Regions from separate parts of the Paenibacillus kandeliae genome, predicted to be linked through region 3. Evidence: predicted binding sites of a transcription regulator. Region 3 holds the regulator's gene; each other region holds the start of a gene.
The links. The regulator Rex, encoded in region 3, represses fermentation and respiration genes when NADH is low (regulators of the CRP and FNR family bind a similar motif). The targets are predictions, from matches to a motif close to TTGTGAAATATTTCACAA.
Positions count from the first base shown of each region.

Region 1: the regulator Rex is predicted to act here: its motif matches at 4,029-4,046, upstream of ABXR35_RS07345 (cytochrome ubiquinol oxidase subunit I).
Region 2: the regulator Rex is predicted to act here: its motif matches at 2,878-2,895, upstream of ABXR35_RS08950 (cytochrome ubiquinol oxidase subunit I).

Region 1 is NZ_JBFDUZ010000001.1:1,675,821-1,681,802, reverse strand. It holds gene ABXR35_RS07355 (ABC transporter ATP-binding protein/permease) at 1-1,269, opposite strand, end outside; gene cydB (cytochrome d ubiquinol oxidase subunit II) at 1,477-2,493, opposite strand; gene ABXR35_RS07345 (cytochrome ubiquinol oxidase subunit I) at 2,480-3,895, opposite strand; partial or broken gene ABXR35_RS07340 (ZIP family metal transporter) at 4,318-5,148, shown strand; gene ABXR35_RS07335 (LrgB family protein) at 5,326-5,982, opposite strand, start outside.
Region 2 is NZ_JBFDUZ010000001.1:2,096,876-2,102,857, forward strand. It holds gene ABXR35_RS08930 (M20 family metallopeptidase) at 1-311, shown strand, start outside; gene ABXR35_RS08935 (UCP032817 domain-containing protein) at 360-1,478, shown strand; gene ABXR35_RS08940 (MerR family transcriptional regulator) at 1,740-2,105, shown strand; gene ABXR35_RS08945 (SDR family oxidoreductase) at 2,095-2,805, shown strand; gene ABXR35_RS08950 (cytochrome ubiquinol oxidase subunit I) at 3,022-4,389, shown strand; gene ABXR35_RS08955 (cytochrome d ubiquinol oxidase subunit II) at 4,386-5,399, shown strand; gene cydD (thiol reductant ABC exporter subunit CydD) at 5,414-5,982, shown strand, end outside.
Region 3 is NZ_JBFDUZ010000001.1:2,448,949-2,454,930, reverse strand. It holds gene dinG (ATP-dependent DNA helicase DinG) at 1-1,646, shown strand, start outside; gene ABXR35_RS10420 (redox-sensing transcriptional repressor Rex) at 1,643-2,302, shown strand; gene ABXR35_RS10415 (amidohydrolase) at 2,283-3,590, shown strand; gene ABXR35_RS10410 (cell wall elongation regulator TseB-like domain-containing protein) at 3,626-4,159, shown strand; gene ABXR35_RS10405 (2-isopropylmalate synthase) at 4,492-5,982, opposite strand, start outside.

The DNA of each region.
Region 1 (5,982 bases), 770 kb from region 3:
AGATTTGCCCGCTCCACTGGCGCCGATAACGCCAATTTTGCCACTCCCTTGCCATGTAAACGAAATATCATGTAGAGCAGTATAGTGATCTTGTGTCATAACGTTTTCTTGCGTGCGGAATGAAGCTTGTGCTTGACCAGATAAGCCTTGCTTTGAATGAGAGGAAGACTCTTTTTGCCCAGATGGAATGTTCTGCTGCATCGGCGATTGACCGTAAACGACAGATAGATGTTCCAACGAAAGCACACTATCCTGATTCCATATGGCATTTGGTTGCGCAGCAATCCAGTTTGTACCATTCTGCTGTTCTACCATTTCTTCGCCCACTACAGACTGCTGTAAAATACGGCGAATTTCCTCGCCCGCTTCCTTGCCATCCATCGTTGCATGATAATCTGCTCCAAGCGAACGAATCGGCACGAAAAATTCAGGCGCTATAATCAAAATAGTTAGCGCTGGTTCAAGCAGCATCCCACCGTTGACCAATCGCAAACCTAGACTAACTGCCACAACAGCTACCGTTAGCATGGTAAAAAAGTCCAATGCAAACGACGATAGAAATGCTACTTTCATGGAAGATAATGTCGCCTTGCGATACTGCTCGCTCGTCCGCACAATGGTCGCGCCATGCGCCTTGCTGCGACCGAGAAAGCGCAGCGTCTCTAATCCACGCAACGAATCAACAAAATGATTAGACAACACTCGATACGTTGCCCATTGCCGATCCATCTGCTTTTGCGCAGCCAGACCAAGCAAAATCATAAATGCGATCAAGATCGGAAATACCAATCCAAGAATCAGTGCAGATAGCCAATCCAATCGCAGCACCCAGATGCCAATAAGCAGCGGGGTCAAGCCGTTGGATAACATGCGCGGAATGATTAGCTCCAAATAAGTACGGTATTTGGCAATGCCTTCACGTACTAGCGTAACCATATTTCCTGTTCCTTGCCCCATTACATAGCGCGGTCCAAGCACGAATAGCTTATCCATTAGCGCGCGACGCAGCTGTTGTCCGGTCGTTTCGGCAAATCGATATGCTAGCTTTTGTAGCAGCATGGACAGCAGCTGACGAAGAATCCATGCGCTCACAAAACCGCCGATATGACCAAGCTGACGTTCTAGCGCATCCCCATTGAAGAGTCCGCTGACCGCCTGTGCCAGCCAGACGCTTTGCATAATGATGACGACCGACTGCACCAGCGTGAGTAATGCCGTCCATATCATGACACGTCGAATCCCTTCCAGCTTCCACAAATCTCTGCCCATGCGTGCCACCTCTTTACTATCATTTCATATATCGATTGTTTGAGAAAGAATACGACAATCATGATGCCTATAGTCGCTTCTCATAGGCATCATGTAGCTGCATCCTTTGGTTACAGGTATTGCTTACTGAATATGGAGATACATCATTGCAGTATCCATACTCATTACGTGCATATAGAAGCTTCAGACATTGCTCATTCTATACATTTAATATTCCAAATGTGTCTTCTCGTTCAACCGTTTATGGAATACAAAATAGCTCCAAATCTGATAGCCTAGCACAAATGGCAGTAATGATAGCGCCACAATCGTCATCACCTTCAGTGAATATGCACCGGATGAAGCATTGTACACGGTTAGATCATACATCGCTCCTAATGAACTCACCATCACGCGCGGGAATAAAGAGACGAACACACCGGAAATAGCCAGCGCAATCAATGCGCCTGTCATACCGAATGCCCAGCCCTCGCGACGCTTCTGAATAAAATAACCTGCCAGTACAAAAGCGACAAAACCAACAACTGCCATCACGATCAGCGCCGTACCGCGTACACGGAATGCGTCGGTATACAGCGCCGTCAATACTGCTACCAGCACAAGCAATCCCGCTAGTGGAACGAGCAAGCGCTGTGCCAGACGATGCGACCGTTCGCGAAGCTCCCCTGTCGTGCGCAGCGCTGCGAACATCAATCCATGCACAAGGCAGAGCATCACAGTCGTTACACCCGCTACGAGCGAATACACATTGATCACATCGAAGAAACCAGCACGCATCTGCATATCGCCATCAATCGGCAATCCTTTTAACATCGTGGAAAAGGCAACGCCAAACAGCAGCGGCGGCAGCAGACTACCTAGGAAAATACACCAATCCCAAACCTTTGTCCAAGTGGTATGCCCAACCTTCCCGCGAAATTCAAATGCGACCCCGCGTGCAATCAATGCCAGTAGTAGCGCGACAAACGGCAGATAAAATCCGCTGAACAGCGTCGCATACCAATTGGGAAATGCCGCAAACATCGCACCGCCCGCTGTCAGGAGCCATACCTCATTGCCATCCCAAAACGGACCGATAGAATTGATCAGCAACCGCTTTTCCTTATCATTACGAGCGACGAACATGGTCGACATGCCCACGCCAAAATCAAAACCTTCCAGAAAGAAGAAGCCAACAAATAGTACCGCAATCAGCACAAACCACAATTCATTAAGAGACAGCATGCTTCATTCCCTCCATTTCAAACGGATCGCTGTGCAGATGGTCGTCTTGCGGTTGCTCATCCACCGGACCTTGTTTGATAACTTTGACGAACAGATAGACCATGACGCCACCCAGCACAGAATAGATAAGCGTAAACGTAATAATCGAGAACAGCACTGAACCTGCGCTAACATTGGGCGATACGCTATCCGCTGTTGTCATCAGTCCGAATACCGTCCACGGCTGTCGTCCGATCTCTGTCATCAGCCAGCCAGTGGTATTGGAAAGGAACGGCAGCGCAATACTCCATGTCATCGCCCACAAATACCACTTCGGCATACGTTCGGTACGGCGACGGAGCAGCATCCACGCGCCAATCAGCGACATTACGATCAGCAGACCGCCGCCCGCTACCATAAAGCGGAAGCTCCAAAAGGTTGTTTTTACTGGCGGGATGTATTGTCCATCGCCATATGTTTGCTCATATTGTGCTTGCAGATCATTCATCCCCGTCACAGAACCGGTAAATGTACCATATGACAGGTAGCTGAGCAGACCCTTCAGCGGGAAATTGATTTCATAGGAATTGCGGTGATTGTCTGTATCTATACCGCCAAATAGCATCCACGGTGCTTGTTCTGGTGTTGTTTCCCAGATGCCTTCCGCTGCCGCCATTTTCATCGGCTGCGTTTGTACCAGATATTTTGCTTGATCATGACCGCTGAATGCGACAACCAGCGACGAGATCAGACCGACGATAATGCCGAGCTTGAAGGTCTTTTTAAATAACTGCACATCCTGCTTACGCAGCAGCTTGTATGCACTGACACCTGCCATGAGAAAGGCACCTGTCAGATACGAACCGAATACAGTATGCGGGAATTCCACTAGCAGCTGTCCATTGGTCAGCAATGCCAGAAAGTCATTCATCTCTGCACGTCCATTCTGAATCGTAAAGCCAACCGGATGCTGCATAAATGAGTTCGCCGCCAGAATCCAGAACGCTGATAGCGTTGTACCGAGCGTTACCAGCCAGATACAGAGCAGATGAACCTTTTTCGACAATCGATCCCAACCAAATACCCATAGCCCGATAAAGGTCGACTCCATAAAAAAGGCAAGCAATGCTTCGACCGCCAGCGGCGCACCGAATACGTCACCGACAAAACGCGAATAGCTGGACCAGTTCATCCCGAACTGAAACTCCTGCAAAATCCCAGTAACCACACCAACGGCAAAGTTGATTAGAAATAACTTTCCCCAGAACTTGGTTAATACTTTGTACTGCTCGTTTTTGGTCACAACATACATCGTCTCCAGCAAGGCAACGAGTAGCACAAGGCCAATCGATACCGGCACGAAGAAGAAGTGAAACACGGTTGTGAGCGCGTATTGAATGCGTGATAACATAATGACATCCATACGAATCTTCCTTTCTCCCCTGATTATTCATAATGATTGGTTAATTTGGAGCTATGCTGCGTCTATGTACAATCGCTTTTATGCAGCCCGCCCGAAAAGCTATTCCAAGTTTAGAAAAAAAGTTACTGACCGATTGTGATTTTTATCACTAAAAGTATCTAAAAATAAAACAAAAAGTGACAAAAAGTGATCGAAATCACAAAATTCCTTGCCCTTTCTGCTTGTTCACGTTTACATTTAGAAGAATACAATACAAATGGAGACTACTGGAAAATCAAAGCCGATTACGCAGACACCGCTATACATGTACAAATATTCCATTACATATGGTAGATAGACAGGCGATGAGGTTAATCCATGATAGATATCAACATTCATGCTTCCATCCACATACCTTACTCTGAAGGAGCGTGACCCTACATATGATTGAGTGGTTTCAAGGTATTCCCCCCATCATGCAGGCATTTCTCGCAACGTTATTTACATGGGGCATGACGGCGCTCGGTGCCGCACTCGTATTCACCTCGAAAAAGCTAAATCAAAAGGTGTTTGACGGTATGCTTGGTTTTGCTGGTGGAGTGATGATTGCCGCTAGCTTCTGATCATTGATCGCTCCAGCACTGGAAATGGCAGAACGAGACAGCTCGCTACCCGGCTGGATTCCGGCAGCAATCGGCTTTATGCTTGGTGGATTGTTTTTGTGGGCAGCTGACAAAATCATTCCCCATTTACACCCTTCCCTGCACCCTACTACCGATGGACACCGACCGGAAGGGATGGGTACAGGCAACAAGCGGCGTAGTACATTGCTTGTTTTTGCGATTACGCTGCATAATATTCCAGAAGGATTGGCAGTCGGTGTTGCCTTTGGCGCCGTTGCCAATGGCACCTCCACCGAATCGCTTGCTGGCGCTATTGCACTCGCTATCGGAATCGGAATTCAGAACTTTCCTGAGGGATTGGCGGTTTCCATGCCACTTCGCGGGGAAGGCATGAGTCGGCGCAAGGCATTCTTCTACGGTCAGCTATCTGGAATGGTGGAGCCGATGGCAGCTGTTGTCGGTGTGCTTGCCGTTACATTGATCACTCCCCTATTGCCGTATGCGCTCTGCTTTGCCGCTGGTGCGATGATCTTTGTTGTCGCTGAAGAAGTGATACCCGGATCACAGGAAAATGGCAATAAGGATCTGGCATCTATGAGTCTAATGATTGGCTTTACTGTTATGATGATTCTGGATGTGGCGCTTGGTTAGACGAAACGCTGTATATACGATAGTTCATAGTGCTTGTATTGTTACAGATGCGCGTCCGTTTGTATGAGCAGTGGATGGTATTTGATAGTAAATACTGGTGCCATTACAATTGCACACATTGCCAAATGCAAAAGACCCTCTATGCTGTCACATGACAGTGTAGAGGGTCTTCATTTGTTAATGAAAAACAAGCCAAACGACCAGGGGCGCAATGATGGAAGCGACAATTGCGCTAATGGTCATCGCAATGGAACTCATCGATGAGGCGCGTTCGCCAATCTCTAGCGCCTTGGCGGTACCAAGCGCATGACTAGCACTACCAAGAGCGATCCCACTGCCAATCATATGCCGAATACGGAACAGTTTCAGCAAGTATACGCCTGCCACTGCTCCAGTAAATCCGGCAATCATCACGAATACCGAGGTCAGGGACGAATCGCCGCCCAAATGATTAACGATCTGAATGGCTACCGGCGTGGTGACCGATTTGGGTACGACTGACAAAATAAAGCTGCGGCTGAATCCACAAACCAGTGCTAGAAGCATACCGCTCAGCATACCAGCAAATACACCTGCCAGCGATCCGCCAACAATCGGCAGCCAGTTTTTCAACAATTGCTGGCGCTGCTTGTATAATGGATACGCAAGTGCTACCACACCCGGTCCAAGCAGCTGGTTAATCCATTGCCCGCCAACCATATAGGTCGAATACGGCACATGAAATAGCACCAGCAGAATTACAATCGCCGCCGTTCCTGTCAAGGCTGGCATGAGAAAAGGCAAACGATACTTTTTGTAAATTATCGCCATCATCGCATAGATGAATACCGTCAG
Region 2 (5,982 bases), 350 kb from region 3:
GCAATTTGATAGCGAATGGTATTGCTCCAGAAGAGATTCATTCCGGTAAAGATGCTGGCTCACTGGATCTGGGCAATGTCTCGGTTCGCTGCCCAGCCATTCATCCGTATATGAAGGTCACGGATGAAAAGCATGAGCTACACAGCATCGGTTTCCGTGATCGTGCGCAGGAGCCGCAAGCGCTGGATGCTATGATTTTCACAGGAATTGTGTTGGCAGAAACGGCGTTTGATGTCATGACGAATGCGGAGCTGTTACAAGAGATTCGTCGTGAATTTGAACAGCGTGTGCAAAAAGAAGCGGTATTGTAAGAAGCAAGTGTATATGAGGGATATGTATATGAATGGAGGTTTTTCGTTATGTCCACGTCATTTACAGTCATTATTCTGATCTTTGCTTTTATTATGATTGTGATCAATCTATCGAAACGAAAATCGCAGCAGCAGGGTCGTCGTGCAGCGCAGGATGAGCGATTTTTTCGCAAACATGCTCCACCGCCCTCTCATCTAGTCCCACCCGGTCATCCGTGCGAACCGTTAGCACATAAGTTGCTGCAATCGCTACCTGATCATTATGAGCAGCAACTTCGCCAACGCATATTGACCGAGCACCCAGAATTAAGTCGGGACGAATACGAGTGGCGTTGGTTTGAAATGAAGCGGTACTTGCTCCTCTGCGCCCTCTTTCGGGAAATGCCGATGTTCAGTGACCGTGTCGATGAAGTATGGCATGAGATGCTGATGTTCACACGCGATTACCAGCAATTTTGCGAACGGTTTTACGGATATATGCTGCATCATTCGCCACATGGTGGCAAGGTGTCGTTGCCAGATCAACGCGCGCTATTTGATTGGGCATATGCCGAGCTGTTTCCGATTGAGCGTGCCAATTCGTATGTGTGGGGTAGCTTCTTCCGGTTTCCGCTATCCAAATCTATGATTAACGAGATGCTTATGTTCCACCCGCATCAGCAAGGAAGCTGGGTATACAATCGAGCAACATTTGAAAAGATACCGGAAGCGCAGCAGGGCATTTTATATTTGGATCAGCGTTTCCAAAAGCATAGTCAAGCCGCATTGAATGGCAATGCGCCTAATAATGAATCAGATCGAACATCGAATCGCAATAGTAGTACGGATTCCAGCTATACCTATACATCGAGTTATTACAGTGATAACAATTATGGACTAGGTACGGCGGCAGCGGCATGTGTGTATTATTCCAATCTGCCACCAGCAGACTTCTGTTCGGCGATTAACTCACATTTGCCACAGGATGTACAGCAGCAACATTCGCAATCCACTTCGCATTCCAGTTCGGCATGCGGTACAGGTTCTTCCGGTTCAGATCATCACTCTAATCATTCGGGCGGACATCATCATTCGCATGATTCCGGTAGTTCGTGTAGCAGCAGTTCCTGTAGCAGTAGCTCTTGTAGCAGCGGAAGTTCTTGCAGCTCATGCAGTAGCAGTTCCTGATGTTTCGCTTGCATTGCATATGATCCTTTGCTTGCATTGCATTCTATAAAGGAATCATCAGGCAAAGCATAATCCATCGTTACACATACAAGAAGGCAGCATGTATCGCTGTCTTCTTTTTTTATTAGACTGAACCTGCACATTGCTTCGTGCAAATAGTCTTTGTTTTTTAAAATAGACATAGCTGCATTTTTGCTATTGACCCAGAGTTTACTCCGGGGTGTAGTATCGACTATATCCAGTAGAGAAAGCGGTGATGACATGAACAAAATGTATCCACTGAAACAAACAGCAGATCGAAGTGGACTAAGCAAAGATACCATACTGTTTTACGAAAAAACTGGATTGATTCCGCCTATCGCTCGAAATGAGATTGGTCATCGAATCTATAGCCAAGAGAATGTGGATACCCTTCAACTCATTGCTTGTCTCAAAAAGATGGGTATGTCGCTGGAAGATATTAAGCACTACCTTCACCTCAACATATCCGAGGAACGGTATGACATGCTAGAACATCACAAACAGAAACTGGCTCAACAAATGATTGAATTACAAAATGTGATCAACATCAAACTCACCAAATTAAAAAATAAAAAAGGCAAGGAGCATGAACACTATGACATCTAAAACAATTGCACTAGTTACAGGAGCCAATCAAGGCATCGGGAAGGCAATCGTTAAAGGGCTTGCTAATCAAGGCATCATCGTATATTTGGGAAGTCGCAATGCTGAACGAGGTATTGCGGCTGCAAACGATCTACAACATGAAGGGGAAGTTCACTTTATACAGATGGATGTTACGGATCCATCCTCCATTGAACAATCCTATGACACCATCCAAAAGCAATATGGACGTTTGGATATTTTAATCAACAATGCAGGTGTTGCTGCTTCCCGAAACAAACCCAGAGATGCCGATGCAACGGAATTCCGACACGTTTATGAAACAAACGTATTCGGCGTCGTTTCAATCATTAATCAGATGCTGCCCCTGTTACGAAAATCTGCCGCTGGGCGCATCGTGAACATCTCCAGTCTGCGAGGATCGCTGGGAGATGAAGGCGCATTTGTGGGACAGCCCTCTATCTCCTACTCTTCCTCCAAAACAGCACTGAACGCTCTAACCGTCCATTATGCAAGAGAATTGGCCAAAAACAACATCAAAGTAAACTCCGCTGCACCAGGGCATGTGGCTACTGAATTTAATAACTTTAGTGGAACCCGTACACCGGAACAAGGGGCTGCAATCGCTATTCATTTGGCAACGCTGGATGAACAAGGCCCTACAGGCAGTTTCTTTGACGACACCAAACGTATTCCATGGTAAATATTAGAAGTTGGAAATAGTAGTGCTCTTTAATCACGCTTCCCCTAAATGCGCAATAGCTCGAAAGAGTTATTGTGCATTTTTTCACAAAATTGACGCAAAGCTTTGTTATTTGTTTGAAAAGTGTAACAAAAGTCACATCATTCATCAAAAAATTGATACGCTAAGCCCCATCAGGAACATCATCTTACAGTAATCAAAGAAAGGATACCTATCATGATGATCGACACAGTACTTTGGAGCCGACTGGTGACCGGGCTGACGCTATCTTTCCATGTTATTTTTGCAACGATTGGTGTTGCGATCCCGCTTATGATTTCGATTGCAGAGCTGGTAGGCATTCGTAAAAAAGACAAGCACTATACGCTCATGGCAAAACGCTGGACGCGTGGATTTATTATTTCTGTTGCCGTAGGTGTGGTGACAGGAACTGCGATTTCGTTGCAATTGGCGCTGGTATGGCCTAATTTTATGCAGCTTGCCGGAAATGTAATTGCACTTCCCCTGTTCTTGGAAGTATTCGCCTTTTTCTTTGAAGCTATTTTTCTAGGCATTTACCTGTACACTTGGGAGCGATTCCGCAACCCTTATCTTCATTGGCTGCTAACGATTCCGATTGTATTGGGCGCTTCCATGTCCGCTTTTTTCATCACGACAGTCAACGGTTTTATGAATCAGCCAAGCGGATTTGTACTAGAAGGTGGACAATTTACAGCGGTTTATCCACTGCAAGCAATGTTCAACGAAGCCACACCCTCTAAAGTATTCCACGTACTAACATCCGCCTATATGACTGGCGCTGCTCTGTTGGCGGGTATTGCTGCCTTTTCCATTTTGAAAAAAGGAGCTACCGTTTACAGCAAAAAAGCGCTCAAGTTAATGATGGGCGTGCTGCTGATCTTCAGCTTTCTCACAGCATTTGCAGGCGATACGTCTGCCAAATTCCTCGCAGAGCATCAACCGGAAAAGCTCGCTGCCGCCGAATGGCATTTTGAGACTGAAAAAGGAGCAGATCTGATCTTCCTTGGCTGGCTCAATGCAGAACGTGAAGTGATCGGTGCGCTACATCTACCGAAGGCGCTTAGCTTTTTGGCATTTAGTGATTTCAATGCTGAGGTTACAGGCTTGAATGAATTTCCTGCTGATCAACAGCCGCCGCTGATGATCCATTATTTGTTCGATTTCATGGTCAGTATCGGCTTTATTCTGCTCGCTGTATCTGCCTTGTTTTTTGTACTGTTATTCTGGAAAAAGCGCAACGAGCATCATCGTTGGATGCTGCGTACGATTGTGCTCGGAGCACCACTTGCTTTTCTCGCGGTGGAGCTGGGCTGGTTTTATGCCGAAGTCGGACGGCAGCCGTGGATCATTCGCGGTTATATGCGTGTGCAAGAAGCCGCTACCACTTCTCCTAGCATCATGCCGCTCTTTTTCGTCTTTTTGTTGCTGTATATCATTCTCGGAACACTCTGTATTATCGTGCTGCGCCGACTATTCTTGAACAATCCTGCGGAAGCGGAACTAGAAAAAGCCGCCCATGCACATACGGCGATGCCTAAGGAAGCAGGTGACCTTCCATCATGAGCTATGAAATGATTGGTATTTCGGTATTATGGATATTTTTATACGGATATTTGATTATTGCATCCATCGACTTTGGCGCAGGCTTCTTTGCCTTCTATGCAAGAGCAACCGGTAAGGATCATTTGATCAATCGCCTGATTGCTCGCTATCTGTCGCCGGTTTGGGAAATCACGAATGTGTTCTTTGTATTTTTCTTTATCGGTTTAATTGGATTCTTCCCCGATGCTGCGCATTATTATGGAGCCGCTCTACTGGTGCCAGGTAGTATCGCAATTATTTTGCTAGCGGTTCGCGGTGCTTTTTACGCGTTTGAAAATTACGGTTCTAAGAAAAATATCGTCTTTTTGTTTCTGTATGGCGCAACCGGGCTGCTGATTCCAGCCTCGTTGTCGGTAGCATTGGTGCTGTCCGAAGGTGGATTTATTATAGAGCAAAATGGATCGGTGCATCTCGAATATATCAAACTGCTGACCAGCCCGCTTGCTTGGAGCATTGTCGCTTTGGCACTAACCTCGGTATTGTTTATTAGCGCTTGCTTCCTATCCTTTTATGCACATCGGGCAGATGATAAGCCAGCATTGGAATTACTGCGCAGCTATGCACTGTTCTGGAGTACGCCGACGATTATTGCGGCGTTTACAGCATTTTTGTATTTAAGCCAGCACAATGAACGTCATTTTCAAAATATGATGAATCTGTGGTGGCTGCTCGGTTTATCCGTTCTCTGTTTCTTGATTGTATTGTGGCTTCTTTATAAAGGACGTCATTACGGCTGGGCATTCATTGCGGTGATGCTGCAATTTGGTTGTGCCTTTTTCGCTTATGGGATTGGGCATTATCCGTACATTCTGGACCCTTATATTACCGTACAGGGTAGTGCTACAGGAGAAGCGATGGGCATTGCTCTAGTTTCCGTTTTTATCGGCGGGCTGCTGCTGTTGATTCCATCCCTTGCCCTCGTATTCCGACTGTTTCTATTTGATGCCGATTATGTCAAAGGGAAACGTTAAGGAGGTTTCCATCTATGAAAAAGAACGCTGGGCTTTTAAAAGAGCTTATGTACACTCAGCGCAAACGGAAGTTACTGCTTCGGCTGCTCTCCTTCGCGCTCGGTGTCATGACCATTATGCAGGCTGTGCTGCTAGCTGAAGCGGTGCAGCAGATTTTCGTAGAATCTGCTTCGCTGCGTTCATGGCTCTGGGTTGCTATCGCATTACTTGTAGTTATGATCATGCGCACATGGATTTCCTATATCAATGGCTCTATTGGGCTGAATATTGCCGCAGATGCGAAGCGCGCCTTGCGTTTGCGATTACTGCGCCTGCTGGCTTCGCATCCACTGATGTCTGCACGACAAGGGCAAACAGGCAGTAAAATCAGTCTAGCACTGGATACTGTCGATGAAGCTGATGCTTATTTTAGCCAGTATGTACCTAAAATGATCGAAGCGTCCATCATGCCGCTGATGATTTTGATCGTTGTCTTCAGTCTGCATATTCCGTCAGGACTGATTCTGCTATTTACAGCACCATTTATTCCGCTGTTTATGGCATTGATCGGTATACAAACGAAGCAAAAGTCCGAAGAAAAGTT
Region 3 (5,982 bases):
TTGGACGCGCCTGTCCGTGGTTTAAGCAATGCTACTATCACCGTGCCAAGCATGAAGCGGGAGCAGCAGACGTAGTGATCACCAATCACTCCAAGCTGTTTACCGACATCAAGGCAGGGCATCAATTGCTGCCTTCCTATGAACGACTGGTCATTGACGAGGCGCATCATTTGGAGGATGTGGCAGGTAAGCATCTGGGTATGCACATGAAATATTTCACATTGGTTCAACCTCTGCTGCGTCTATTCAAGGACAGCAAAAATGGACAGCTTGCCGTGCTTCGCCAGCAGCTGGGATCATCGGGCAGTGAGCGTGGTATGGAATGGGCGATTGCAATTGACAATCTATATCCTGAACTCATAGATGTGAAAGAAGACTGGGATAAGCTGAGCGAGCTGCTGTTTGCGCTTTTGCCACAGCGCAGCGATGCTGCACCAGGCGAAGCAGGTCAGTTTACTCTGCGTTTACTTCCACAGAACAAGCCGGAAGAATGGGAAAAGATTACCGAGTTGGAGAACCGCATTCATATTGCACTCAGTCAGATTGTTCGTCAGGGCGAGCACACGATGGGCAAAATCAAAGAATCCGATGATGTGCTTGTTAACGAAGGGCTGGTTACCGATGTAACTGGGCTGTTCAAGGATTTGGGTGCGGTACGCGATGATTTGCGCCATTTTATCAAGCTGGATAGTGTAGAAACGGTATATTGGTACGAAGCCAATGGCAATTACCGCAGCAAATCGCTGCAAATGTATGCCGTACCGGTCGATGTGAGTCAGCAGCTGAAAGAACACTTTTTTGATAAAAAGAAAAGCATCATTCTTACATCGGCAACGCTCTCGATTGATAAAACGTTCCAGTATATGATCGAGCAACTGGGATTGAAGGAAGCAGAGCAGAACAACAAGCTCAATACGGTGATGTTGGAATCGCCATTTAATTATCGCGAGCAATCACTAGTATTGATTCCGCGCGATTTTCCAAGTCTGAAGGGCAGTGTGGGCGATCAGAATTTTGTAGCTATGCTTGCCGATTCGTTGGCAGACGCTGCGCGGGCGACCCGAGGACGGATGCTGGTATTATTTACCTCATACCGGATGCTCAAGCAGGTGTATGAGCCATTGAAAGAGAATTTATCTACAAGTGAGATTGCCGTATTCGGTCAGGGCGTGGATGGCGGCAGCCGTACCAAGTTGACACGTCGTTTTCAGGAGCATCCTGCTTCCGTATTGCTCGGAACAAGCAGCTTCTGGGAAGGTGTCGATATTCCAGGCGAGGCGCTGACCTGCCTGGCAATTGTGCGGTTGCCATTCCAGCCGCCGAATCATCCGCTCGTAGAAGCCAAAAGTGAACGCTTGAAAAAAGAAAAGAAAAACCCATTTATGAAATTATCCGTGCCGCAGGCAGTGATCCGGTTTAAGCAGGGCTTTGGACGTCTCGTCCGTACGGCAAATGACCGAGGAATCGTACTGATTTATGATACGCGGGTGATTGAGGCTTATTACGGCAGACATTTTCTTTATTCGCTGCCTGGTCCCAAAATGGAACATATGCCAACCCAGCAGATGATTCCCCGTATCGCCGAATGGCTGGAACAACGGCCGCTGGAAGCGGAAGCTGCAAATCAAGAGGGGGAGCAAGCATGAAATCCGAAAAAATATCTGAAGCTGTCGTGCGAAGATTACCTGTCTATTTGAGATATCTGAATGAACTGCATACCCGCGAGGTACCAACGGTATCCTCGCAGGAGCTGGGGCAGAAGCTGGATCTGAATCCAGCGCAAATCCGCAAGGATCTTGCTTACTTCGGCGATTTTGGACGCAAGGGTATCGGTTATGATGTATCGTATCTGATTGAGAAGATTCGTCATATTCTGAAGCTGGATCAGCAGATCAATGTAGCACTGATTGGTGCTGGTAATCTGGGACACGCTCTATCCAACTACAATGCCTATTTGCAGGAAACGATGAAGATTATCGCTGTATTCGATTCCTACGAGCCTAAGGTAGGTAGCAAAATCAATACGTTGACTGTACAGCCAATCAGTGAGTTATCGAACGCGGTAAAAGAACAAAATATCCGCGTAGGTATCATTACTGTGCCGAATACAGAAGCGCAGCGTGTTGCTGATCAGCTGGTGGAAGCGGGCATTGAGGCGATTTTGAATTTTGCACCGATTATTTTAAGAACACCACCGCATGTGCGTGTGCATACAGCTGATTTTACGACTGATCTGCTCAGTTTGGCATACTACCTTGAAGATGGAAAGGAATTAGAAGTCAATGAACAACTCTCCGAGTAAATGGATGATCAAAAACGGTATTTTCGCTGTACCCAACGCCGAAAAGCCAGTATTGCATGGCTACATGGTCGTTGAGGATGACCTGATTACGTATATTGGTGAAGAGGAGCCGCAAGTAGGCGATGACGTTGCCATTGTAGACGGACGCCACCAATTCTTCATTCCTGGTCTGGTGAACAGTCACGGTCACGCGGCGATGTCATTGCTGCGCGGCTTTGGCGACGATCTGGCGCTGCAAGTATGGTTGCAAGAGAAAATGTGGCCAATGGAAGCTAAATTTACGAGCGATGATGTATACACAGGAACCGCATTGTCGGTACTGGAAATGCTCAAAGGCGGCACCACCACATTCCTCGATATGTACGACCGTTCCGAGCGTGTAGCGGAAGTGGTAGAGCAATCCGGTATGAGAGCCGTACTGATGAGAGGCGTTATCGGTCTGTGTTCAGAAGAGGAGCAAAAGCAAAAGCTGAACCAATCGATCCAATTCGTACGTGATTGGCACGGCAAAGCAGACGGACGTATCACCACTATGATGTCTCCGCATGCACCGTACACTTGCCCACCTGCATACATTGAACAATTCGTACAAGCTGCACACGATCTGGATGTGCCGCTGCATACACATATGTCCGAAACGATTGCCGAAGTCGAGCAAAACGTACGTGATTACGGTTTGCGTCCGGTTGCTCATTTGGAAAAGTTGGGCATGTTCACACGTCCAACGCTACTTGCACATGCTGTGCATCTGAATGATGAAGAGATTGCTACACTGGCGGCTCACAAGGTTACGGTTTCCCATAATCCGGGTAGCAACCTGAAGCTTGCTAGCGGTGTGGCACGTGTACCAGATCTGCTGAAAGCAGGCGTGGTCGTATCTCTCGGTACAGATGGTCCTGCCAGCAATAACAATCTGGATATGTTTGAGGAAATGCGTCTGGCTGCACTGATTCACAAAGGTGTATCCGGCGACCCAACTGCTGTACCTGCATCGGAAGCGCTGCGTATGGGTACGGAATATGGTGCTCAATCGGTATTCCTGAACAATACAGGTACATTCAAGGTCGGCATGAAGGCGGATATTACGTCGCTCAATATCGATCAGCCACATTTCCTGCCGTTTACTGATTTCATTTCTCATACTGTATATTCTGCATGTGCCAAAGATGTGCTGCATGTATGGGTTGATGGGAAACAGCTGATCAAGGATGGCGTATCCTTGACACTGGACGAAGAGAAAATTCGTCGTGAAGCACAATCGGCATTTGAAGGCTTGCTTACACGCTGACCGAAAGCGTAACGATACAGAAAGGATGGCGTGTCTTGCGAAATTTGGGAACGGGTAAATGGATTGCGATTATCATTACAGTGATCGGTCTGATCATCTTGGGTGTGAACCAGTTTTATGTACATGTGATGGCGAAGCCGTGGAGTCAGGAGCAGGCGGCGCTAGAAGTAGCACAGCAGAATGCCAAGCTATCTGCGGTAACGACCAGCTATCATTCCGTCTGGAATGACAAGTCCATCTACTGGGTCATTCAAGGTCAGAACGATCAACAGCAGGATGTGATGGTCTGGGTAAAATTCAACACAGACGGCACACCAGCGCAAGGAAACAATGCTGTGCATGTCGAGAAAACCGCCGGTACAGTCACCCAGCAGCGAGCGATGGAACTGCTGCAAAATGATCTGCCTGGCGCGGAAGCCGTTCGCGCGGTTCCCGGCTCGTATAACGGCAAATACGCTTGGCAAGTGTTTGCCAAGTCTGGCGAGACGTATTATTATGTATTCTACAATTTCCGCGATGGCACCAAGCTGGGCGGACCGATGCAGCTGCCAAGCACGCTTACTCCATAATGTGAGCTGAAGTAGCTGTATCGTAAATAATGATTATAACGTAGGAAAAGAATCCAACGATCTTCGCAGGTATGCGGAGCGGTGGATTCTTTTTTGGTTAGGAGAGATAGGTTGCTTTAAAACGGAATGCGTTAAACATAATTTTTTTGTTGAGTTTGTTATTAAGATAGAACATTTTGACTCTGAACGTATAGTGCTTTGGTTTTAAGATAGGATGTTATACATGTAAAGATAGCGTATTTTGACTTTTCAAACAGAACGTTTCAACATGGAAGGTACAACGCTTTGGTTTTGTCATCCTTCTTTAGGCGTAACAAGGCTAGATCAGACGGTTACACCCGCGACAGCTGACCTTCTCCTGTCGCACCGCCAGAGGTATCCAGTACAATCGCATTGACCCCATTCAGGAAAGCAAGCCCGCTTGCCTTGATAATATCGGTATCCATCGCTTTACCGGTATACAAACGACCTTCGTATTCCAATTGAATATTGACGCGTCCAATCGCTTCCTGACCGCTGGAGATGCTATTGATTTTGTAATGCTTCAATGTTGCCTGCACACCGGTCAGTGCACGGATGGCACCGTACATCGCGTCGATAGGACCATCGCCGATAGCGCTGCCTGCGTGTACTTCGCCGCCTTTTTTCAATTGTACCGTTGCTGTTGGGTGCAGACTACCGGTGACGACTTGGAACGTATCCAGCTCATACAGTGCATGATGATCGGAATGCTCAATATGCTGCTCATTCGGCTGATTCAGCAGGAAAAACAGATCATGATCGTAGATTTCCTTTTTGCGGTCAGCCAGTTCCAGATAGCGGGCGAATAATTCCTCAAACTGCTGCTCATCGGCAGCGATATAGCCCAGCTTGGCAATCGCGTTTTTGAAGGCATGGCGACCGGAGCGTGCGGTCAATACCAGTTCCATTTCACCGGCACCGACTTGTTCCGGCGACATAATCTCATATACATTTTTGTCCTTGAGCAGACCGTCTTGATGAATACCGGACGAATGGGCAAAGGCATTTTCGCCAGTGATCGCCTTGTTCACCTGTACGTCCAATCCAGTCAAATGAGTGAGCAGGCGGGAGGTGTTCATAATTTCCTCCGTACGGATACCAGTAGAGCATTGGTAACGCTCCTCGCGTACTTTGAGAGCCATGACCACTTCTTCCAGCGATGTATTACCAGCGCGTTCGCCCAGCCCGTTGATCGTACATTCTACCTTTTGTGCACCTGCACGGATTGCGCTCAGTGTATTGGCAGTTGCCAGACCCAGATCGTTATGACAATGCACGCTCAGCATCACGCTATCATCCAGATTTTTCAGTCGATCATTCAAGCGAGAGATCAGATGACCGAATTCTTCTGGCTCCGCATAACCAACCGTATCGGGTACGTTGATGATCGTAGCACCTGCACGGACGACTGCTTCAATCGTTTGCCATAAATATTCAAATTCCGAGCGTGACGCATCCTCCGTCGAATATTGCACCTGCGGCATCAGAGTGCGTGCATATTTGACTGCATCTACGCCCATCTGCATGACCGCATCGCGGGAACGATTGAATTTCTTCTCCACATGCACATTGGATGTACCCAGCACGATATGAATAAACGGGTTATGTGCATCACGGATACTTTCGTACACGGCATCAATGTCATTTTTGACGGCACGTGCGAGAGCGGTAATATGTGTTTTTTCGCCTGCTTGACGAGCGATATGCTGTACCGCTTCAAAGTCGCCACGAGAGGAAGCGGGGAAACCGGCTTCAATCATATCCACCTGCAATCGCTCCAGCTGGCGGGCAAACTCAATCTT